DNA from 3 places in the Chitinophaga lutea genome. Region 1 is predicted to be linked to each of the others. Evidence: riboswitches for the same ligand, from Rfam matches in the RefSeq annotation. Region 1 holds a riboswitch; each other region holds the start of a gene.
The links. Region 1 has a riboswitch for thiamine pyrophosphate ahead of EGT74_RS01885 (TonB-dependent receptor). Riboswitches for the same ligand answer to the same signal wherever they lie in the genome.
Positions count from the first base shown of each region.

Region 2: another riboswitch for thiamine pyrophosphate. It lies ahead of thiS (sulfur carrier protein ThiS); the one in region 1 lies ahead of EGT74_RS01885 (TonB-dependent receptor).
Region 3: another riboswitch for thiamine pyrophosphate. It lies ahead of EGT74_RS20190 (family 43 glycosylhydrolase); the one in region 1 lies ahead of EGT74_RS01885 (TonB-dependent receptor).

Region 1 covers NZ_RPDH01000001.1:475,406-483,518, forward strand. The annotation lists gene era (GTPase Era) at 1-674, opposite strand, end outside; tRNA gene EGT74_RS01875 (tRNA-Met) at 738-809, opposite strand; gene EGT74_RS01880 (single-stranded DNA-binding protein) at 952-1,332, opposite strand; TPP riboswitch at 1,490-1,583, shown strand; gene EGT74_RS01885 (TonB-dependent receptor) at 1,756-4,119, shown strand; gene EGT74_RS01890 (ABC transporter permease) at 4,195-6,639, opposite strand; gene EGT74_RS01895 (hypothetical protein) at 6,912-8,113, shown strand, end outside.
Region 2 covers NZ_RPDH01000001.1:2,112,173-2,120,285, reverse strand. The annotation lists gene EGT74_RS08510 (thiazole synthase) at 1-531, opposite strand, end outside; gene EGT74_RS08505 (thiamine phosphate synthase) at 519-1,139, opposite strand; gene EGT74_RS08500 (hydroxymethylpyrimidine/phosphomethylpyrimidine kinase) at 1,326-2,150, opposite strand; gene EGT74_RS08495 (thiamine phosphate synthase) at 2,135-2,725, opposite strand; gene thiC (phosphomethylpyrimidine synthase ThiC) at 2,891-4,603, opposite strand; gene thiS (sulfur carrier protein ThiS) at 4,695-4,895, opposite strand; TPP riboswitch at 4,947-5,046, opposite strand; gene EGT74_RS08480 (lipocalin-like domain-containing protein) at 5,137-5,628, shown strand; gene EGT74_RS08475 (hypothetical protein) at 5,736-5,990, opposite strand; gene EGT74_RS08470 (sterol desaturase family protein) at 6,026-6,856, opposite strand; gene dnaN (DNA polymerase III subunit beta) at 7,167-8,113, opposite strand, start outside.
Region 3 covers NZ_RPDH01000002.1:1,962,538-1,970,650, forward strand. The annotation lists gene hemL (glutamate-1-semialdehyde 2,1-aminomutase) at 1-37, shown strand, start outside; gene EGT74_RS20175 (S9 family peptidase) at 163-2,955, opposite strand; gene EGT74_RS20180 (hypothetical protein) at 3,102-3,902, opposite strand; gene EGT74_RS20185 (DUF4142 domain-containing protein) at 4,054-4,650, shown strand; TPP riboswitch at 4,660-4,755, shown strand; gene EGT74_RS20190 (family 43 glycosylhydrolase) at 4,819-5,814, shown strand; gene EGT74_RS20195 (RagB/SusD family nutrient uptake outer membrane protein) at 5,875-7,557, opposite strand; gene EGT74_RS20200 (SusC/RagA family TonB-linked outer membrane protein) at 7,586-8,113, opposite strand, start outside.

The sequences.
Region 1 (8,113 bases):
GCAGATATTTTGGTCAGCGTGTGCTTTTCCTGGAACTGCGTAACTACTACAGCGGTATGATATGGTATCTCTTCTTCGAAGAGCATGAATATTTTTTCGCGGATGAGCTCCGCCACGAAAAATCGGGTAGAACGGTCCGTGAGTGTATCTTCCGGGTAAAACGGCTCCCCATCGGGCAGCAGTTTCAGGATTTCCTGCATCAGCGTGTCGAGCCCCTTTTTCTGCAGTGCGGAAATGGTGACGACGGCTTTGGCTTTGCCCCATGCCTTGCAGCGTTCCACCAGGGCGTCGAGCTCGGCTTTTTCCAGGTTATCCATCTTATTGAGCACCAGTACGCACTGCGCTTTCAGTTTGAGGGAATCAAACAGGGCGAGGCATTCTTCCGTGTTGTCGCGCACGTCCATGATGAGCAGGGCCACATCCGCATCTTCGAGCGCGGACTTCACGGCGCCCATCATTTTTTCGTGCAATTTGTATTTCGGATCGATGATGCCCGGTGTGTCCGAAAACACAACCTGGTAGCCCGGTTCCGTTAAAATGCCGGTGATGCGGTGGCGGGTGGTTTGCACCTTCGGGGATACAATAGCCAGTTTTTCGCCCAGCAGGGCGTTCAGCAAAGTGCTTTTGCCGGCGTTCGGTTTACCGAAGATGTTCACAAATCCTGCACGGTGCATAATCGCAATTTAGTACAAATAAAAAAAGCCGAATTAGCTTCGGCTTTTTGTGTTAGTTTTTTGTAGCGAGGAGAGGATTCGAACCTCTGACCTTCGGGTTATGAGCCCGACGAGCTACCTCTGCTCTACCTCGCAATGTGGGTGCAAAGGTAAGGGAATTTTCAACCTGACCAAATATATTTTTACTCTTTGAGAAAATTTGTAAAGTGGATAGTATTGAAAACCATTGCCAGCAAAGGGTTACAGCGGAATATTTTTTTCCTCCTCTCCCCGTTTCCTAAAACGGCAGGTCGTCGGCCGGTTGAGAAACAGCCGGTTCCAGCTCCTGGTTTTCGGCGCCATTCCGGCCGTCCGGCAGTAACTGGAGGAAGGTGACGCGCACTTTCATTTCGGCTTTGGCTTCGCCGGCATTGGTGCGGTACAGGTTCACGGCAGGCATCCCTTCGAGGTACACCGCTTTGCCCTGCACGAGGTACGGCATCACGGCGCCGGGCTCCCACATGGCGCAGTTGACCCATACCACACGCTCCTGCTGCATGCCCTGGGCATTTTTGAATTTTTCGTTGTGGGCTACGCTGAAGTTGATGACTGTTTTACCGTTCACGGCATGTTCGGTGGCATTCTGGCCAAGGCGGCCCATCAATTGCAGTTTGATCATTTTACATTTGTTTGAGTTAACAATAAAAATTCGAAAATGATCCTGCTATACAGTGCGATATCTACATCCGGATGAATACACAAGATAGCCAAAAAAATAATTTGCGCAAAATTCCCTGCATGTGTCTAACTTTGCGGCAGAAACCGGGACTATTCCCAATTTCACCTCGGGGTGCCTTACTATCAGGCTGAGATCAAACCCGTTGAACCTGGACCAGGTAATGCTGGTTAGGAAAGGTAAGCGACCACTCTCCTTACCTGTTATTTTTTGATAGTGAACAGCAAAGCTGCTGCCGTAACGGTATGCCGTCAACTGTTCGTATAACGGAATTAAATCAACAGGAAATATGAAGCCAAGCTCGCAACCGGCCCGCCCGGGCATGTTCCCGCGAGGCTCCATCCGACCATCAAAATCAACTGAAGGATGAAAAAGTTCATGCTTTTTGCGCTGCTGTGCCTCCCTGTATTGTTGCAGGCACAAACCACCCTCACGGGAACCGTCACCGACCAGGCCAGCGGCCGCCCGCTGGAAGGCGCTACCGTAGCGGTACTGAACGGAGCACACACCATTACCAATGCCAAAGGCCAATACCGCCTGCAACTCCCCCGCAACGGCAGCTTCACCGTACAGGCCAGTTTTATCGGTTATACCGCCGCGCGGGAAACCCTACAGCCGTCTGCCGCCGCCGTGCTCGATTTCCGCCTGCAGGAAACGGCACTGTTCGTGAAAGCGGTGGAAATAGCCAGCATCCGCGCGGGCAGGAAGGCGCCGTTTACCAAATCGGAAATCGGCAAAGAAGAAATCGACAAACAGAACCTCGGACAGGACCTGCCGCTGCTGCTCAACCAGCTGCCGTCTGTAGTGACCAGCTCGGACGCCGGCGCCGGCGTGGGGTACACCGGCCTCCGCGTGCGCGGCAGCGACATCACCCGCATCAACGTGACCGTCAACGGCATCCCCGTGAACGACGCGGAATCGCAGGGGACGTTTTTTGTGAACATGCCGGACTTCGCATCGTCCGTCAGCAGCATCCAGCTGCAACGCGGCGTGGGCACCTCCACCAACGGAGCAGGAGCTTTCGGCGCATCGCTTAACCTCTCCACCAACCAGTTTTCCGAAAAAGCATACGGCGAAACCGACAACAGCTACGGTTCTTTCAATACCTGGAAAAACACCGTGAGAGCAGGCTCGGGGCTCATCAACGGACATTTCACCGTAGACGCGAGGTTGTCCAGGATCACGTCCGACGGGTATGTGGACAGGGCCTCATCCAACCTCCGCTCCTTCTACACCTCCGCCGCTTACATCGACAAAAAATCCTCTCTCCGCCTGAACGTTTTTTCCGGCAAGGAAAAAACCTACCAGGCCTGGAACGGTATCAGCGAAGAACAACTCAACACCAACCGTACCTACAACCCCAGCGGCACCAACAAACCCGGGGCGCCGTACGATAACGAAACGGACAATTACCAGCAGGACCATTACCAGCTGTTCTTCAACCACGCCCTGCGCCCGAACCTGCAGTTCAATGTGGCGGCGCACTACACCCGCGGCCGTGGATATTATGAGAACTACCGCGATAAAAACGCGTATGCCGACTATGGCGTAACCGCGCCCGCCGGCAGCGGCGATACCACCGATCTTATCCGCCAGCTGTGGCTCGACAATCATTTTTACGGCGGCGTATTTTCCCTCAACCACCAGGCCGGTAAATTTAACTGGAGCGTGGGCGGCGCCTGGAATAAATACGACGGCAAACATTACGGCAAAGTGATCTGGGCGGAAAAAGGCGGGTTCGATAAAGACTTCCGCTGGTACGACCTCACGGCTTTCAAAACCGACATGAACGTGTACTGGAAAGGCGAATATGCAGTGACGGAAAAGCTGAAACTGTTTGCAGACCTGCAATACCGCCGGGTTCACTATGAGCTGAACGGATTCCGCAACAATCCCGACATCCTCCGCAACAACAAATACAACTTCATCAACCCGAAAGGCGGGGCCACGTTCCAGCTGAACGACGAGCAGCATGTATATGTTTCTTACGCCATCGGCAACAAGGAACCGAACCGCGACGATTTCGAGGTAAGCATAACAGAAGCGCCGAAACACGAAACCCTCCGCAACCTGGAAGCCGGTTATGTCTGGCGCAATGCGAAAGGCGGCGTTTCCGCCAATGCGTATTACATGAACTACCGCAACCAGCTGGTATTGACAGGCCGCATCAACGACGTGGGCGCATATGCCAGGACCAATATCCCGAAAAGTTACCGCGCCGGCATAGAGCTCGACGGTCACTACCACGTAGTGCCCCGGCTGACCCTCGCGGCCAACATCGCCCTCAGCCGCAACCGCATCAACGAATTCACAGAATACCTCGACGACTGGGATAACGGCGGACAAAAAACGGTGACGCACAAAGACACCGACATTTCCTTCTCCCCCGACCTCGTAGCCGGTTACACGGTTACCTACAGGCCCCTGAACGGCCTGCAGATCGACTGGGTGGGCAAGTATGCGGGCCGCCAGTACCTCGACAATACGGCGAATGCCAAACGCGCGCTCGACGCATTCCTCGTGAACGACCTGCGCTTCAATTACACCATCCCGCAGCGCCTCTTCCGCGAGCTGGGGCTGCAGCTGATGCTCAACAATATTTTCAATGAAAAATACGAGCCGAACGGTTATACCTATGGTTATACTGAAGGCGGGGAAATCAAACAATCCAACGCGTATTTCCCGATGGCCGGCTTTAACGTGATGGCAGGGGTGCGGCTTGGTTTTTAAGCCCTGCACCCGATACAAAAAAAGCGGATCCGGCAAAAACCGGATCCGCTTTTTTTATGGTTTCAAACAACGTCATTACACCGTTCTCAGCGATTTCACCGGGTTTGCCAACGCCGCCCGGATGGCCTGGAAACTGACCGTCAGCATGGCGATGAAAATGGCTACCGCCCCGGACACCACGAACACCCACCACTCGATCTCTACCCGGTACACAAAACCTTCCAGCCAGCGGTTCATGCCCCACCAGGCAATGGGTGATGCAATGAGCAGCGCGATGAGGATCAGTTTGGCAAAATCGGACATGAGCATTTGCGCGATACCGGCCACCGTTGCACCCAGTACTTTCCGGATACCGATTTCCTTCGTCCGCTGAAAAGCGATCAGCACCGCGAGCCCGAACAAACCCAGGCAGCTGATCACGATGGCGATGACGGTAGCCAGGTTGACCAGCCTCGACTGGTTCCTTTCCTGCTTGTACATCGCGTCCAGCGTTTCATCATAAAACTTGTACGCAAAGCTCCCCGAAGGATACATCGCATACCATTTCTGTTCCACTTTCTTTAAAGTCTGCTGCCATGTATCAGGGTCTGCGCTATTCAGTTTGATATTGAGGGTGCCCACATTTTTTTTATCCGCCATCAATGCCACCGGTTCAATGGCCGTATGAAAATCCCGCAGATGGAAATCTTTCACGACGCCCACAATGGGATGCTGCGGTGCGAATATCTGCCCGGTCAGTTGACCGATGGCATCCTGCGGTGAGGCAAAGCCCAATTCACGCACTGCGGTTTCGTTGATGATGTATTCATTGGTCGTATCGGAAGCGCGGAGATTCCTGCCGGCGATGAGTTGCATGTTGTACAGATGGATGTAAGCCGTGTCCACCCACTTCTTGTATACCTGCCGCCTGACCGGTTCCTTCGCCTGTACCGCCCTGTTTTCGAACATACTCGAGGAATACCCGTCAGACATCGGCTCCCGGCCGAGCGAAATCGCCTGTATGCCGGATTCTTTCTTCAGTTCTTCCGCCAGTACAAAATGTTTGTCGCGGTACACCGAATCGCGTTGCAGTTTCCAGGGGATGTTCACCAGCACCACCGCCTCTTTATCGAATCCCATATCCTTTTTCAGGTTGTAGTTCAACTGGCTGCCCATCACGATAGCCCCGACGATGAACACCTGCGCGATCACGAACTGGAATACGATGAGCACTTTCCGTAAACCGACGCCGCCACCGCCATTGCGATGCAGGGTACCATGGCGCTGGATGAGCCCGATCGGTTTTACTTTGGATATCAGCCACGCCGGGTAACCGCCGGAAAGCAACGTGATGCCCAGCAGCAATGCCGCCAGGAAGCCGATTATGCCCCATCCGCCGGCATGGTCGTGCATGCCATCGGGAATGATATTGCCGAGAAACGAATAGGCCGTTTTCGTCAGGAAAAGCGAACAGGCAACGGCCAGCAATACAATCACAAACGTCTCCGTCAATATGCCTTTGATAATGTTGCCGCTGTTGCCGCCCAGTATCTTCCGCACACCGATGCTCCTGCTCCGTTGCGGTATCAGCGCCGTGCTCAGGTTGATATAGTTGATGCAGGCCAGTATGATCAATAAAGCACCCAGCCCGATGAGGCCTCTCATAACGGGCTTGCTGGCCTTCCGCACGTCCATCTCCCTGACGTAGGTGGAAAAATGGGATTCTTCCAGCGGCAATAACCTGAACCAGCGCCTTACGGTATTCGGCAGCTTTCTTTCGGCCATATTTTCATCCCATTTTCCCTGGGCGATGTTGCTGATCTGCGCCAGTACCCGGGAAGTGTCTGCCCGGTTATCGATCTGCAGGTACAACTGTTCGGAACCATTGGTATTCGTCCAATCGCCCAGTGGATAGGTCTTGGGCGGTAGAAAGAAAAACTCTTTTGCGGTGAACTCGGTAGGATAATCGAGGTCTTTTACGATGCCGGACACTGTTTTCTGATCCTTCCCGTTATAGACCAGCACTTTGCCGATCATCGCTTCGGGGGTAAGCGTACCGAAGTAATTTCTGGCACGGCTTTCCGTCAGCACAACGTTCTCCGGCGCATGGAACGCCGTTGCAGGATTACCTGCCAGCCAGGTATACGGGATCATGTCAAAATAAGCGGCGTCCGTTGCAACGATGCCTTTGAACTCTTCCTGGTCCAGCGGCTTCTGCCCGGGAATGTTCACCGCATTGATCCACTGCCTGAAAACCGGCACCACCCGTTTTGCGCCCGGCACCTGTTCTCTCACGGCCTGGTAAATCGGGGCGGAAACACCTCCGTTGTAAGATTCTTTTCCGTCAAAAGCGAGGCCGGTCACCAGGCGGTAGGTCAGCGCCTTGTCCGGTAACCGGTCGTCAAAACTATATTCATAACTGACAATGTGGTAAATGACCCAGCAGGCGCTGATGCTGATGGCCAAACCGAGTACATTCAGCAGTGTAAACAACCGCTGTCGCCATAACTGGCGGAATACATTTTTGGTCAGAAGACGCATAAGCAAGAGATTATCATGTGTGGAAAGGGTATCAGGCAATCGCGGGAATTTCATGCCATTCGGTAAACAAATTCAGTTCAATTCGTTTATTCATTAACGATACTTAAAATGTGTTCAATTTCGTACAGACCACATCCGGAAGCGAACATGGTAAAATGAACCCGGAACTGATGAACTTTTCATGATAGCGGCGCTATACAACAGGCGGCCCCGTTAGTAATACCATCGCCCTGTTAATCCGTATTTTTCTGTACTTTCAACTATTCACCGCTATGAAACGATTGATTCCCTTACTCCTTTCAGCTTTCCTGTGCGGATCCGCCGCCGCGCAGACCCGCGATTTTTCGTCCGCCGTTTCCATGCAGTTTCTCGCGGCTCCGTCCAACTACCTCAAACCGCTGGATACGCTCCGGTTGCTGGCGCCTTCAATCGGTAACGACCCATGGCAACGCTATCTGTTCTGCAACGATATGGCGACGTACAGTTCCTTTGTGGGCGATTACCATGCAGCGCTTCGTTACTATGATTCGCTGCCGGTACTGCAGCAACAGCCGCGCCCGGTACCGGTACCCTCACCCGGGGACTTCGATGGCTATCAGACTGCCGGCGCCCGGCAAACGATCGTCCGCATGGCCGCTTCACGGCAGGTGACGATGATCAACGAAAGTCATCACCTTCCCTATCACCGGCTCTTCACTAAATCTTTACTGCAGGATCTGTATAACGCCGGTTACCGTTACCTGGCGCTGGAAGCGCTGGCCGGGCTCGACGATTCGATCAACACCCGCCGCTACCCCACATCGCAGGACGGCTATTATATCGTAGAACCGCTTTTCGCAGATATGCTGCGCACGGCATTGACAATCGGCTACCAACTGGTGCGGTATGAAGACGATGTGCCCTGCACCAAAAACTGCCGCGCGCAAAGGGAACTGAACCAGGCCAAAAACCTGTATAAAATATTCCGGCAGGATCCTGCCGCGAAAGTGCTGGTGCATGCGGGTTACAGTCACATTCTTGAAAAAGAAAGGGAAGGCCTCCAGCGAATGGCAGGGCATTTTAGAACCCTGTCCGGCATCGACCCGCTGACCGTTAACCAGAATATCATGAACGAAAAAAGCGAGGCGGCTTACGAAGACAAATACTTTATCGCTTTCAGCGAGGCGCATGCCATCAGTGAGCCAGTTGTGCTGGTGAAAGACGCCAACGTTTGGGTATCGCCGGCAGACAAAGGCTTTTTCGACATCCAGGTTTTTCACCCACGATTCAAAACTGTCCATGGCAGGCCCGGCTATTATGCGCTGGACCGCACCCGCAAGCCCGTCTCCGTAACGCTCCGGAGAGATTACAATGACATGCTGTTACAGGCGTTTGCTGCGGAAGAAGGGCACGCCAACGCCGTACCTGTTGACCAGATGGTATTGAACGGACAACACAAGCCCTCCCTGATGCTGCCGCCGGGTGAATACCGGAT
Region 2 (8,113 bases), 1.6 Mb from region 1:
GCTTTGCGCGATGATGATTTCGAGGAAGTCCTGCGTGCGTAATCCCCGGTTACTGCCGATCGGTGCGCCCAGCGGCATCACGGCCGCTACGCCGGCTTCCTCCAGTCTTTTGCAGAGCACCGGGTCTGCATGGATATATGGAAGCACCACGAAACCCAGCTTCACCAGTTCCGCCGCCGCCTGCAGTGTTTCGATCGGGTCGGGCAGCAGGTAGCGAGGGTCCGGGTGGATTTCGAGTTTGATCCAGTTGGTGCCCATGGCTTCGCGCGCCAGCTGTGCCGCAAACACGGCTTCCCCGGCGGTGCGCACCCCGGAGGTGTTGGGCAGCAGGCGGATATGGGGATGCCGGAGCCAGGCCAGCATATCGTGGCGTTCCGGGTCTTTAGGATCAATCCGTTTGAGTGCGACTGTCACCAGTTCAGACCCCGAAGCAAGTATGGCCGCTTCCATGGTAGCCGCATCACCGAATTTGCCGGTGCCCGTAAAAAGGCGGCTGTTGAAGGTGGTGCCGGCGATGGTTAATTGTTGCATGACAAAGCTTGTTGAATGTGATGAACCATTTCTTTTTTATTGGCGGCATGTGTGATCAGACCCGACACGGCCACGCCGTGAATGCCGGTGGCCATCAGGGCGGGAATGTCTTCCAGCAGAATACCGCCGATAGCGAGCACGGGAATGGCGACGCCTTTTTCGCGCAGGTGCGCCATCAGCTGTTTATAGCCTTCGAGGCCCAGTACAGGGCTGAGTTTTTCCTTCGTGGTGGTGAAACGGAAAGGCCCGTAACCAATGTAGTTCGCTCCTGCGGCCGCGTGTGCCAGCGCGTCGGCTGGGGTGTTGGCGGTTCCGCCCAGCCAGCAGCCCTCGCCGGTCAATTGGCGGGCTTCCCGCACGGGGATGTCCAGCAGGCCCACATGGGCGCCGTAGGCACCAATCACGGCTGCCATGGCAGGATGATCGTTGATGGAAAGTTTGGCGCCATACTGGTCGCAGATGATTTTTGCCGCAGTCGCCTGCGTGGAAACGTCGCCGGACTTTACCCGCAGCTGGATCCAACGGCAGCCCGCCTCGCAGGCCGCGCGAATGTTATCGAGGTGGGAGGAGTCTGGTGTCTGTTGCGAGATGTATAATAGTCGTTCCATGATGTTGTTTTGATGTGATTGATATTTTTTGTGTTTGTCCGCCGGATTTGTCAGGTAGTGAACGCCTTGCGGGACCTGCTTAAACCGGATAATTGCAAGACTATGTTCTTACCATTAAAGCCGAAACACAACTGCTTCCCTAAAGCTCCGCGCACTGCCCTTCTGCATCATTCCGCAAGGGTGAACTCAGGCCGGCTGCTGCATTTTAAACAGGTGATGCCCCAACAGGGACGGTGAACTTTGCAGGTAATCATAAGTATACGCTTTGCCTTCCCGGCACGCCCGCTCCAGCGAAAGGCTATTCGCCAGCGCGGCTGTAATGGCAGCGGACAGCACGCAGCCCGAGCCGTGTTTGGGATATACAACGGGCTGGTGCAGGTGCGCTCCAGGCTGACCCGGAGTTATGGTACTCCCCGCTTCCATTGAAGAAATCGGAGCAGGGGGGGCGAAATCCGTCTGACCGCCACCGTCATACAGCGTGTCCCAGCCTTCTTTCCCCGGCCGGTGCCCGCCTTTCAGCAGCACGTTACAATGCCCCGCCATTTTACGGGCGGCGTTTTCACCGGAGGGATCGTTCATCATCGCCACGGCCTCATCATAATTCGGCGTCAACAGGAGCAGATGCGGGAGCACCTGTTCCCATTGCCTTAATGAATCGGCATGAAAAGCGAAGCCGGCAGAGGCTTTCAGCACCGGGTCGAGCACAAACTGAAGACCGGGCCGGATGGCCCGCAAAGCGGGCAGAATTTCCAGTATCGCATCCGGACCGGCCACGATACCGATTTTGCAATACCGCACCGGGAACTTTTTGAGCAATGGCGCGGCCTGCGCGATGATCTTCGCAGCGCTGAGCCACTCCACGGCGTGCAGCTCGTCGTCTGTTTGCACCGTGAGGGCCGTGCACACACCGAAGCCGGTGAGGCCATACGCTTCAAAAGTTTTGATGTCTGCCAGCAAACCCGCGCCCCCCGAGGGGTCAAGGCCTGCCAGGCTCATTACGAATGTTGCCATAAATCCTGTATCGTTTGATAGGTTTTCACTGCCCCGGCGGGATTGCTCCAGATCGTTCCGAGCAATGCGGCACCGCAAAAGCCCATCGATTTTACCTGCCGGATGTTGTCCGCCTGCACCCCGCCGATGGCGATGCAGTTGGGCGGGACGGCCACAAAAAGATGTCCTTTACCGCTGTAGCCGTTCTTCGAAATGCTGTCGAACACAGGGCCGAGCAGCAGGTAGTTCCATGGACCGGCCGGCGCCCCGGGCGTGTGAATGGAAGTGCTGAAAACGGGCGCTTGCGACGCCTGGCGATGCGGTGTTCCGGCGGATGGTACCGTACGGCTATTGTCCGTCCGCCTTACCGCCTCACCAACATGCAGTCCCATCACGTTATACCGTTGCAACAGTTCCGGGAACCCCGCCACCATCACCCGGGAATGATCGTGCAGCCGGTCGAGCAGGCCGGTATAAGCCTCCAGGCTCCAGCCGGGCTTCCGCAACAGCAGCGTAACCGGGCCGGCGGCGGCCAGTTCGTTGAGATACAGGTGTTCTTCGTGTATCCTTTCAGGGGATGTGACTATCCAGATCATGTTTGCAGTCTTCCATGTTAATGCGGCTAGGACTTTCCTCTCTGTTCTGATGAATGAAGGTTTTCGTCAGGGCCTGTTATCCACTACGATTTACGATTCGTTGTCCATGCCGTGATATCTTCCCGCTGCAAATGTTTGTTGGCATCGGGAATGCAGGCCTTCGGGTCATGAATAAATCTCCCCTCCCGCGGCCGCAAAACGTTCCGACTGTTCTTTCAGCCCGGCAGCCCTTACTTCCTGCGATATTTTCATGGAGCAGAAATGCGGTCCGCACATCGAACAGAAGTGCGCGATTTTGGCGCCTTCGGCCGGCAGGGTTTCGTCGTGGAAACTGCGGGCGGTGTCAGGGTCGAGGCTGAGGTTGAACTGGTCTTCCCAGCGGAACTCGAAGCGCGCCTTGCTGAGGGCATCGTCGCGGTGCTGCGCGCCGGGGTGGCCTTTGGCGAGATCGGCGGCATGGGCGGCGATCTTATAGGTGATCACGCCGGTTTTTACGTCTTCGCGGTTGGGCAGGCCCAGGTGTTCTTTGGGCGTTACGTAACAGAGCATCGCCGTACCGAACCAGCCGATCATGGCGGCGCCGATGGCGGAGGTGATGTGATCGTAGCCGGGCGCGATGTCGGTGGTCAGGGGGCCTAACGTGTAGAAAGGCGCTTCGTGACAATGTTCCAGTTGTTTGTCCATGTTTTCTTTGATCAGGTGCATGGGCACGTGGCCGGGCCCTTCGATCATCACCTGCACATCGTGCTTCCAGGCGATTTTCGTGAGCTCGCCCAGCGTTTCCAGTTCCGCAAACTGTGCTTCGTCGTTCGCGTCCGCGATGGAGCCGGGCCGCAGGCCGTCGCCCAAAGAAAAGGCTACGTCGTAGGCTTTCATGATCTCGCAGATGTCTTCGAAGTGGGTGTAGAGGAAATTTTCCTTGTGATGCGCCAGGCACCATTTGGCCATGATGGAACCGCCGCGGGAAACGATGCCGGTAGTGCGTTTGGCGGTTAGCGGCACATAACGCAGCAGTACGCCTGCGTGGATGGTGAAATAGTCTACCCCCTGCTCCGCCTGTTCTATCAGCGTGTCGCGGAAAAGCTCCCAGGTGAGGGCTTCCGCTTTGCCGTTCACTTTTTCCAGCGCCTGGTAGATGGGCACGGTGCCCACCGGAACGGGGCAGTTGCGGATGATCCATTCCCTTGTTTCGTGGATGTTTTTACCGGTGCTCAGGTCCATGATGGTATCGGCGCCCCAGCGGCAGGCCCACACGGCTTTCTCCACTTCTTCTTCGATGCCGGAGGTAACGGCCGAGTTGCCGATGTTGGCGTTGATTTTAACGAGGAAATTGCGCCCGATGATCATCGGTTCCGCTTCCGGGTGGTTGATGTTGGAGGGAATGATGGCGCGGCCCGAGGCAACTTCCTGCCGCACGAATTCCGGCGTGATGAGGCGTGTTTTAGATCCACCGGCGGCGCGCTGGTTCTCCCGGATGGCGATGTATTCCATTTCCGGGGTGATGATGCCCTGGCGGGCGTAGTGGAGTTGCGTCACGTTCCGGCCCGGCGCTGCTTTCAGCGGCAGGTGCAGGTGTTCGAACTTCGTTTGCTGCGGTGCAGAGAAGGCCGGGAGCGCTTCCACATCGTTGCGGCCGGTAATCCACGTTTCCCGCAGCCGGGGGATTCCTTTGTGCACGTCGATGTCGATTGCAGGGTCGGTATACGGCCCGCTGGTGTCGTACACGGTGACGGGCGCATTGGTTTCTTCAATGCCCTGAAGGCGTGTATCCGTAAGCGTTATTTCCCGCATGGCAACGCGGATGTTGTGCAGCTGCCCGGGAACATAAATTTTCTGAGATGCGGGCAAAGGCGCCCGGCTGATGGTGGTGTTTTGCATAGCGCAGTTTTTTTGTTTTGCTGAGGAATGGGCACGACGATCCCGGCGCCCGTTGAGGGCGTTGGCGGACAGGCGTTATTGCAGGCAGGTATTACCCTCCCTGTGTGGCCTGGATGATCATGACCTTGTCGGCCGGCGACAGTGTGGTGGCGTCCCATGCGGCGCGGGGCACCACACTGCGGTTAACCGCAACCGCAATGCCCTTGGTGGGGAGCTGAATAAACTGTAAGAGTGCAGCAACCGTAGTGTCCGGCTGCACTGCATAAAGTTTATTGTTTACAAGCACTTCCATGTTTGCAGGAGTTTAGGTGAAACAATAAACTTTAAGGATGTAGATGAGAAGGAGTTCAGTATTACTTTTCCCTACGTCAGTGCGAACTGCATCAGGTACTGAGGGTATCATCTCAGTTCCGGCGCGGGCCGGAACACCCCTAAAGTGATACAAATGTATGGTGTAGAATACCAAATTCCAAATACACAACGGTTTAGCATTATCTTTGATAGGAACAAGAGATATGTTTAAACGATCCTGTATGAAAAAACTCAACCTGTTTGCCGGATGCTGGTTATTGCTGGCCGCCTGCCAGGCGCCGGTGTCGGGCGAAAAGGAAAAAGACAGTGTAGCCGTTACCGATAGTACGGAGCTGGTCGACACACTGCCGGCCGATTCGGTGACCGTGATTCCTGCAGATACCGCCGTGATAGTGGATTCCACGCTGGTCCCGGGCCGCTGGCTGCAGCCGGTGCAGGGAATAGACAGCGTGATGCAGGGTTTCAACCTCAGGAAAAACGGGAAAGCGGAATCGGTGAACATGCACAGCCGCCTTTACGATAAATGGAAGCTGCAGCAGGATACGCTGCTGCTTTGGAGCCATGCTGAGGGGGACAAAGAACCGGTGACGGAGATCGATACGCTGGTGATCAAAATGTTGAACGATACATCGTTGGTGGTATTTCCAACCAATGCAGCTCCGGGGTACCTGGAAAAATATACAAGAAAAAAAGGTTCAAGGAAAGGGAAATAAGGACAATGCAAGTTCCCCGATCCGGATTCGGGAGGTTGCTTCATAATTGGGTACGGTTATTACACCGGCACCCGAACTGAGGAACTTGTGCAAGCGCTTTAGCGCGACTATAAATTATACTGCTGCCAGAAACCTATAGCGGTGGCAACAATTGCCAGGAACAGGCCGGCCACGGCCATCTGCAGCTCGTCGGTACTCTTACGGGCAATTATCAGGGATATGATGCAAACGAAAACGCCTGCAGCGCCAAGGTAAATAGCAGCGTCTGCGGATTTGCTGATGAATGAAAATGCGGCCGTAACCACACCTACAAAAATGGAAGCAAACCCTGCGATTTTGGGCATACTAGTTGGGTGATGCATACTGAATAGAGATTATGGTGAATAAATATTGAACGCTATTGTTGCAAGCCCGGCTGTTGGTCACGTTCCGGCACCTCTTCCCAGGGAGTCTTCAGCAAGGGACCAATCTGTTGATAACGCGCATCCTGGTATTCATCCAGCCCATAACGCAGACTGGTGGTATCTTTCACTGTAACGAACGTACCGAAGAGGCGATCCCAGATAGAAAATATATTGGCATAATTCGAATCCGTTTCCGGCTGATACCGGCTGTGGTGTACTTTGTGCATATCCGGCGACACGATGATCCAGCTCAATGTTTTGTCCATCCAGCCCGGCAGGTGGATATTGGCGTGATTGAACTGGCTCATGAACGCCGAAATCGTCTGGTAGAGCATCACCATCCAGATGGGCGCACCCATGGTCACAATGCCCACAAACAGCGCGATCACGCGGAACACGCTTTCCACCGGGTGGTGGCGCAGCGCCGTGGTGGTATCCACCGCCGTGTCCGTATGGTGGATTTTATGGAAATGCCACATCCAGGCGATTTTGTGCTGGATGAAATGAACCAGGTAAGCGCCTATAAAATCGAGCATCAGCAGCGCGGCAATGGCATGCGCCCACACCGGCAGCTTCAGCCAGTATAAGAGCCCGAATTGCTCCCGTGCTGTCCATTCCGAGGCCTTGACGATCAAAAAGGCGAATCCCAGGTTCACCATGGCGGTCGTTAACGTAAAAAAGAGATTGGTGCCGGCATGCCGGTATTTGTTCCCCGAAAACCGGAACCGCGGGATCACTCCTTCGATGAGCCACAACAATACCAGCCCGGCCACTAACATGGCGGTACGGTATGAAGATGGTATATGCTCAAAAAAGTCGATCATGTGCGGATGGAATTTATACGTACGTGCGTTGAGGTTAGTAAATATCAGTTACGTTTCTAATGAAAATTTACGATTTTTTGCCCAATTGTAGCGGGTTTCAGCGGATTATTTGTATTTCAAAAAACAAGCAATTCATTCAGAGAATGCTTTATATATGAAGAAATGGTTAATTGTTGGGGTCGTCGGCGGGGTATGGGAATGGATACATTTTTCCTTTAATGTATAATGGAAATTAATATTTGAAGGGTTTGTGATAAAACAAAAAAGAGGAAGCACTGCTTCCTCTTTTTTTATCGGTATCGTGTTAAGATCAATTGTTGAGCAGCAGCGGCATCACCAGCATCAGGAGGTCTTCGGACTCCCCCTTTTCCACGGGGCGGAGAATACCGGCTTTAGTGGGCGCGCTCAGGTCGATGGTGATTTCGTCACCTTCGGCGGCGTGCAGCATTTCGATGAGGAATTTCGCGTTGAAGGCGATCTGCATGTCTTCCCCGCTGTACTGGCAGCTCATGCGCTCGTTCCCTTCAAAGGAAAAATCAACGTCCTGCGCGGAGAGCTGCAATTCGGCGCCGCTGATGTTGAGGGCTACCTGGTTGGTGCTCTTGTTGGCGAACACGCTCACGCGTTTCAGGCCGTTCTGGAAGTCGTTTTTCACGAGCGTCAGGCGGTAAGGGTTTTCCTTCGGGATCACCACTTTATAGTCAGGGAAACGGGCGTCTATCAGGCGGCAGATCATCTGTGCATTGTCGTGCGACACAAAGAAGTGGTTGCTGCTGTAAGACACTTTGATTTCGCTGTCGTTATCAGGGATGGCGGATTTGAGCAGGTTGAGGGGCTTCTTCGGTACGATGAAGCTGTCGGCCTGCGGACATTTCACATCGGTGCGGATATACTTCACGAGCCTGTGCGCGTCGGTAGCCACGAAGGTGATATTGTCCGGGTGCAGTTCAAAAAACACACCGGTCATCTGCGGGCGAAGATCGTCGTTGCTCACGGCAAACAGGGTTTTGTTGATGGCCGTCACCAGGGCGGAAGCCGTCATGGTGAAGTTCGTCGCATCTTCTGCCGCCGGCTCTTTCGGGAAGTTTTCCGGGTTTTCTCCCATCACCTTGTATTTACCGTTGTCCGACGTGATCTCAACAGCAAACGAATTGAGGTCTATGTTGAAAGTCAGCGGTTGGTCCGGCAGGTTCTTCAGGGAGTCCATCAGAATTTTCGCCGGAATACAAATGCGCCCGGTTTCTTTGGCCTCTACCT
Region 3 (8,113 bases), on a different contig from region 1:
CGATGCCGCCAAAGCATCCATGCAACATATTCTGTAAAGAAGTTAACGATCAATCCAGTTATGTGTGAGTGAAAAAGCTGCCTTCCGGGGCAGCTTTTGTGTTTATGAAAATGCCCCGCCATACAGATACGGCGGGGCATTTTACAGTTTATATCCTTTGTATTATTTCGCAGCCTTCTCCTGCACCTTCATCTTCTCCACATAACTCACGCCTTCGGTGATCCACTTCGCCGCCGGTTTTCCCAGCAGGTAGTGGTCGAACCATTCGCGCTGCCGCTGCTGGTAGTCGATCTGGTTTTCTTTTTTCGCCAGGCCGTGGTTTTCGTCGGCGTACACCAGCATCACGTGCGGTTTTTCCATGCGGCGCATGGTGCCGTACATTTCGATGCCCTGGTGCCAGTCTACCGCGCCGTCTTTATCCCCAAAAGCAACGAGCAGCGGCGCTTTGATGTTGGCGGCCTGGTAGATGGGCGAGTTGCGCATATGCTCCTGCATGCGCTCGTACCACGGGCCATCGAAGCGGCCCTGGCTGGTTTCGAAAATCTTCTGGTCGGGGATGCCGCTGTTCCAGTAAATGGAAAGCGACATGCTGATCAGGTTGGTGAGCGGCGCACCGGCGCAGGCAGCTTTGAAAAGGTCGGTTTGCGTGATGATGAAGCTCGTCTGGTACGCGCCCCAGCTATGCCCCATCAGACCCACTTTGTTTTTGTCGATCATGCCGGTTTTCAGCACTTCCTCCACGGCCGGCACCACACAATCCACGGCGCTCATACCAGGGTCGTTGATGTCGTACACGATGTCAGGACGGAAAATGAAATAACCGCCGGTGGTGAAGTTGGTGGTATTGTAAGCGCTTCTGCGGTTGGGCTGGGTATAAAAATGCACGGTGTTCGACAGGGTTTCATAAATGTACACCACCATCGGGTACTGTTTGCCAGGCTGGTAATCGGCGGGGTAAAACAGTGCACCCTGCATCTTTTTGCCTTTCTTGTTGGTGAAAGATACCAGCTCGCTCCTGCCCCATTTGTAATCTTTCTGCTGGGGATTGGTGGAGGCTACTTTGTCTTCGCCCTGGAAAGCCTTGCTGACATAAAGCTCGGGGGACTGGTCGTAGTCCATTTTAACGTACGAAAACACATCGGCTTCCTTCGCTTTGATGAGGCCGGTGTACATCACGTTGTCGTATGCCAGCCGCGAGAATTTGCCTTTCTCTACTTTGCCGTAGCCGAAATATTTTGTTTTATCGCCGTAGAGGTTCATGAATATCGGCTGGCTGTCGTCGAGGTAGGGCTCTTCATAATCTACGCGGGTTACGCGGTGCACGATCTCCTCTTCGCGGCCGTCGGTCAGTTTGCGGGCGCCCTTTCCGTCGGGTTTAACAGCGTACACGTCGAACTCGTCGTACAGCAGCACTTCTTTATCGCCCTTCGTCCATCCGCCCATGCCAAACGGCGGTTTAACGGCAGGATGATCGTCTTTGTAATTCTCGAACGTTTCGCCGATGTGCTGTGTGAGGTTCACGGTAGCACCGGTACCGGTATTGTAGGAGAACCAGTGTTTGTCTTTGTAGTACAGCACGTATTTGCCATCGGGGGAAATCTGCGGGGCGTAACCATACGACAGTACGATCTTTTCGCCGAACAGTTTCTTGTCGCCATTGCGTACGTTCACGATGTAATAATCCGCATAGTCTTCTTTAAAGGCCGGCCGGTATTTGGCATCGTTGGCCAGCAGGGTGTAGTGCTGGTTGGCGCCCATCATGGACGACGGCGTGGTATCGCTCGCCAGCTGGAAATAGCGGCCGGTGGCGGCATTCCAGACAGACTGGAAACTGCGCTCCTTGTCCTGCATGTAGGTGATTTTCTGGCGGGGCTGGATTTCCTTGTCTTTCCAGTGCCACACGTCCACTGCGGCGGGTTTGTCTTCTTTTTTAGCAACGGCCGGCGCGGATTTTTTCGCGGTATCCGTTTTGGCGGCCAGCGCTTTGGCGGTATCCGCTTTGCCGGCGGTTTTGGCCGTATCTTTTTTAGCGGCGTCTTTTTTCTTCGTCCAGTTGCGGATATTGAAGAACACGAGGCTGAGGTCGTCGCTCACGCGCAGCGAGGAAGCCGGGTTGACGCGTAAGCTGTCCGGGAAACCGGCCTGTTTGGACGGGTCGAATATTTTCAGGGAAGGATTTTTATACAACGGCGCATAGAGATATACCTGCGCGTTTTCTTCCTCGTATTTGTCGTTTTTCACGGTTTTGAAAAACGTCAGCCCGTCGCCTTCTTTCGACCAGGTGAGCTTCGAGAACTTGCAGGTATCGCTGGCCAGTACTTTCAGGGAATAATTGCCGAGGTTGAACAGCTCCACGGAGTTGCCGGCCTGGTTGGCGGATTCCACGATGTAGGCGAGGTAATCGCTCTTTTTATTGAACTCGAAGGCCGTGACGTTCCCGATGGTGCGGGTGGTACTGTCTGCCAGGTTGCGGAGCAGCACCACGGAGCCTTTGTCTTTATTTTCTTTCGGCGGCGTGAGCTGCACGGCGAGGAATTTCCCGTTTTTGGAGAAACCAAAATTGTCCACATCCGAGATCACTTCCTTGCGGCCCGTGTTCAGGTTGAGCAGGCCCATGTTGGTTTTGGGTGGCATCTTCTGCTCGCGCAGTTTTTCGGCCTCCTTGTACGACACGCCGATTTTGTAGGCCACCCACTGGTTGTCTTTCGAAAACTCCGGCGCGCTGGCGAACTCCAGGGCAAAACGTTTGCCGTTGCCGTTGTTCACGAGGTAGAGGGTATCATTGTCTTCCTGTACGGTGATCTGGTAGCCGATCCAGTGGCCGTTGTGGGAAAGTGCGGTGCCGGCTATGTTCTGCCATCGGGCATAGTCGTCGGGCGACAGGTCTTTTTTTTGTTGTGCGCTGGCGGAGATACCGGCCGTGAGCGCCAACAACATCACATAGAAACGTTGCATTATTCAGGTTTAGGTTGATTCAAAGAGCGAATGTAACGGTAACCAACAGCAGTGCGGGTCAAAAAGTGATGAATGGGGCCATTTTCGTGTCAGGCCGGTATCAGGAATAGGATGACTGTACGCAGGCGCATTGATTGTACAGTAATTTACGGATTTGGGGGCAGACTTTTACCGGTATGCTGCCAGGAATATCCTTTTACCTGGCTGAAAGCCATCAGGCTGCTGCTTTTGCGGGTGTGGATCTGTACCCCGGAGAAATGCCGCCCGTACTTCATGGCGAAAAATACGGCGCCCAGCGTGGGCGCGTCCGCATCGGCATACTGCAACTGTACCTCACGCGCCTTCCCCAGCCGGAACCCTTTGAAGCTGCCCTGGTAATACTCATTGCGGCTGAGTATGGAAGTGCCCGAAGGGTCGAACAGGTAATGGAATTCCGCACCGTACAGGGCGATCTCGTTGGGCGCCAGCGCGGGCATGAGCCAGACGGAGACGGTTTTATCGCGGTGATACCGCACGAACTTGTTGAACTTCACATACGACTTGCCCAGCACAAACCCTGCTTCGCGGTAGGCCAGCCCGATGGCGCGCGACACGGCGTTGAGCATCACCGTATCCGGCGGGTCGCACACCACATCGACACTGTCCGGCCGCCATATCTTGTAATGCAGCACTACATCGTACCGCCCGTCCTTATACTTGCCGAAGATGCCGTTCCACAGGCTGTCGTCCCCTTTGTAACAAAACCATTCACGCCCCATGCGGCCGAGCTCCTCCCAGCTCACGGTGGTCACCATTTCAGAGAGGCGCCAGGCAACGGTGTCGTAATCCACCATCCAGCGGGCGGTTTCGAGTTTACTGTTGAAAGAGGACAGCGGGAACGGCGCAGGCTTTTGCGCGTACAATGTTTGCACAAACAGCAGTGCAGCTATCAGGCAGGTGCATTTCATAGGACAGGGCGGTAATTCCTCATAAATATAGTGTTTTTATTTAATCTAATATACAATCCGTGCATACAATTCCCCATTTGGTCTGACAAACAGCTATATGCGGTTCGTGGCATACTATTTTCACTACAGTAGGAGCACCAAAACCATCCACATGAGAAAGATATTATTGCCGCTCGCTTTTGCATGCCTTGCTGCCGTAGCCTGTAACAACCAGGCCAGCCGTAACGCACAGGACACACTCTCCGGAGAAGACACCGGGATGACGAAAGACATGGCACAGGACGTAAACAAGGAAACATTCGAGAATGATTCAGTGCGCGGGGCTACCAATAATATTTCCAAGGCAGCGGAAGACGGGCTTTATGAAGTAAAACTGCTTTCAGACGGGCAGGCGAAAACCACCAACGCCGCCATCAAAAAAATGGCGGCGCACATGCTGAAAGCACACGAAAAACTGAACAAGGAACTGGCTGAGCTGACTGCTAAAAAAGGCATCACCATTCCTACGGTTTTAGAAGACAGCAAGATCAGGGATATTCAGCAGATCACCGACAAAACGGGTACTGATTTTGATAAAGCTTTTGTAGACGAATTAGTGGATAAACATGAAAAGGCTATCAACCTGTTTGAGAATACGGCCAACGATGCAACAGACCCGGATATCAAACAGCTGTTCACGAAAGCGATACCCGAATTGAAGGAACACCTGACAATGGCGAAGAAAGAACAGGAGAAGCTGAAAAAATAACTATTTCCGTCTTTTCTTCAAGGGTGGCAACTCAAAGCCTGAGATTAAACCTTTAGCACCTGATCCGGGTAATGCCGGCGAAGGAAATGAAAAGATTGGAATATAGCTCCGGCCTCTTAGGAGGCCGGAGTTTTTTTTATTACTTTGGCAGAAACGTCTGCATTCCACATGAAAAATTTACTCCCCTTCCTGCTGTGTATCAGCATGATACACCAGGCGGCCGCTCAGGCCACTTACACCAATCCGGTATTCGATCACGACTTCCCCGACCCGAATGTGCTCAAAGGCAAAGACGGGTACTTCTACGCCTACTCCACCCAGTCCGACTGGCGGCGCCAGAATGCGGGCGGTCCCTACATCATGCCCATCCTGCGTTCCAAAAACCTCGTGCAATGGGAACATGTGGGCGACGCCCTCTCCAAACGCCCCACCTGGAAAAAGGAAGGCGGCATCTGGGCCCCGGACGCACTGGTGTACCGCGGCAAGTACATGCTGTATTATTCGTTCTCCACCTGGGGCGATCCCAATCCCGGTGTGGGCATTGCCGTGAGCAACGACCCCAAAGGGCCGTTTGAAGACAAAGGCAAACTCTTTCTCAGCGAAGAAGTAGGCGTCAAAAATTCCATCGACGCCTTCGTGTATGAAGATAAAAACACGCCGTACATTTTCTGGGGCAGCTTCAAAGGCATTTACTGCGCGGAGCTGTCGAAAGACGGCCTGCAGCGGAAAGGCGATACCATCCGCATCACCGGCGATAAGTACGAAGGCAGTTATGTCTACAAAAGAGGCGGCTACTACTATTACTTCGGCTCCGCCGGCAGCTGCTGCGAAGGCGCGAAAAGCACCTATCATGTGATGGTGGGCAGATCAACATCCATCAAAGGCCCTTATGTCGACAAAGCCGGCGTTCCGCTGCTGAACAACGGCGGCACGATGCTGCTGAAAGCCAATACGGGAGAAGAGGGCTTTCTCGGCCCCGGCCATAACGGCGATATCATCACCGATAAGAACGGCGATACCTGGATGTTGTACCATGCCTTCCACAAAAAGAACGATAAAAGAGGCCGTGTGATGCTGCTCGATAAAATCGAGTGGGTAGACGGCTGGCCTGTGATCAAGGGGGCCGCGCCCAGCGTAGGGCCGCAACCCGCACCGGTATTCTGATAAAAAAAGGGTGTATCAATAACTGATACACCCTTTTTGTTTTTACGCCTTTCCTTCCCGTTAATATCCGTCGTTCTGCTTCAGGTTGTTGTTCCCCGAAATAGCCTGTGTAGGCACCGGGAAGCGGTTATAATGCCTGGCAGAAGGCTGATGGTCCCACCAGGTTTCCGTTGTAAATTTTTTCCAGCGTATCAGGTCTGTTCTGCGGCGGCCTTCGCCGAGGAACTCGATGCCCCATTCGCGGAGCATGCGGTATTCGTCGAGGTTGGCGGCAGTCACCGGGTCGGGGTCTGCACCGCCGGTGAAGGCGCGTTTCCGCACGGGATTGATGAGCGCGGCAGCGCCGGCTTTATCGCCTTCGCGCAGCAGGCATTCGGCCAGCATGTATTGTATCTCCGTCAGGCGGATAGCGGGATTGTCCGCGCCCCAGCGCAGGCTTTTATCGGCATTGTTCGGCACCGGTACCTTCACGAGGCGCACGCCGGTATTTTCTTCTCCTTCAGACATTTTTGAGGGCAGCACGTTTACGGAAGCATACCGTTTGCCGGGGCCTACTTCGGAAAAACGCCCCACCTGGTCTACGAACGTCAGCGGCAGGTTCTTGTATTCTTCGCCGCCGTTGATCACCGCACCGGAAGGCGTGAGGTGCGGGCCTACGATGAACATGCCTTCGTAGCGGCCACCGCCGAGGTATTTGTAAGGTTTTTTGCGGAGGTCCTGGTCGCTGAACTGCTCATAAGGCGAGCCCAGTTTGAAATCCGCCGTATACAGCTCCCCGGTCGGTTTGCGGGAAGGCTGCAGGTGGCTGCCGTTATTGTTGCCGCCGTCGATGTCGAAATACTTGTTGGTGTTGTAGTGATAAAAGTTCGCGTAGAACCAGTCGTATTGCAGCTTGTTGAATTCAGAGGGGATCGACCAGATGATCTCGGGCGATTTGTCGTTACTGAAAGCGTGCGGACCGTACCAGCTGGCATCCAGGCTGTATTCACCGTAGGTTTTGGCAAGGATGTCCTGGCAGAGTTTTTTGCATTCGGCGAACATCGGTTTGTTGATGTAGGCTTCCGCGTTGAAATAAAGCGTTGCCAGCAAGGTGGCCGCGGCGGCCTGGCGCAGTGCGCCTTCTTCCTTGTCGCCCGCTTTTTTCTTCGGCAGTTTTTCTATCGCGGTTTTGAGCAGCGTTTCGATGTGGGTGAACGTTTCGAGATCGGTGTTACGCGGCAGCGACTCCCCTTCCAGCGATTCGAACACGGGCAGCCCGCCGAAATAATCGAGGCCGCGCAGGTAGAAAAACGCGATGAGGGTATTGAGCTGGTTCAGGTGATCGTCTTTATCCGCCTGTGTGAGCGCAAACTTCGTATAGTCGAGTTTCTCCAGGTCTTTTTTGGTATCGAGCGCCAGCGCCACGCCCATCAGCGTACCGCGCCAGGTGCCCCAAATCCAGCCGTCATCGGGCGTCCAGCGGTGGTAATGGTAGCGTTCGTTTTCGCCGCCGTTATACCAGTGGCGGCCTTTAGTGGTGATGGCAAAATGGTCGGCCGTATACTCCTGGAGGTTCCAGCGGTCGGCTCCCAGGTACCAGCGTGCGTGTGTGAACGGGCGGTAGAGTGCGGCCTTGATGTCTTTTTCGCTTTTGTAAAATGTTTCGGGCGTCACCTTGTCGTAAAACGTCTGGTCGAGTTTGGTGCAGCCTGCCGATAGTATGAATGCGGCGGTGAGAATGTATATGCCGAATATTTTTTTCATCAGTACTTTTTTTGAATGGAAACCTTGTTTAGAAATTAGCCTGCAGGCCGAACATGAACGTGCGTGTTTCAGGATACACGTTCCTTTCTTCGAAGCCGGGTTCGAGCCCGTTGATGTTCACCTCGGGATCGAGCCCGCTGTATCTGGTGATCACGAACAGGTCGCGCACGGTGGCATACAAACGCAGGCCTTTCAGGGGTTTCACGGTTTGCTGGTTGAAAGTATAGCCGATGCTCAACGCATCGAGCTTCACGAAATTGCCCTTCTCCAGCCAGTAATCGGAGAGTTCCTTTTCCCCTTTGATGTTTTTGTGTTTGCCGTAGGCGTCGCGGAGCAGGTTCTGGCCTTTGACGTTGGGCAGGCTGTAATACATGTTGATCATGTTGAACACGTCATATCCCAGCCAGCTGCGCAGGTACACGGAAGCGTCGAAGTTTTTCCAGGTAACGGCGTGGTTCCACGACAGCATGATTTTAGGAATCGCGTTGCCGACGAAAGCTTTGTCTTCGATCTTCTTCGCCTGTTTGGTGACGTCGAACGGTTTGCCCGTTTTATC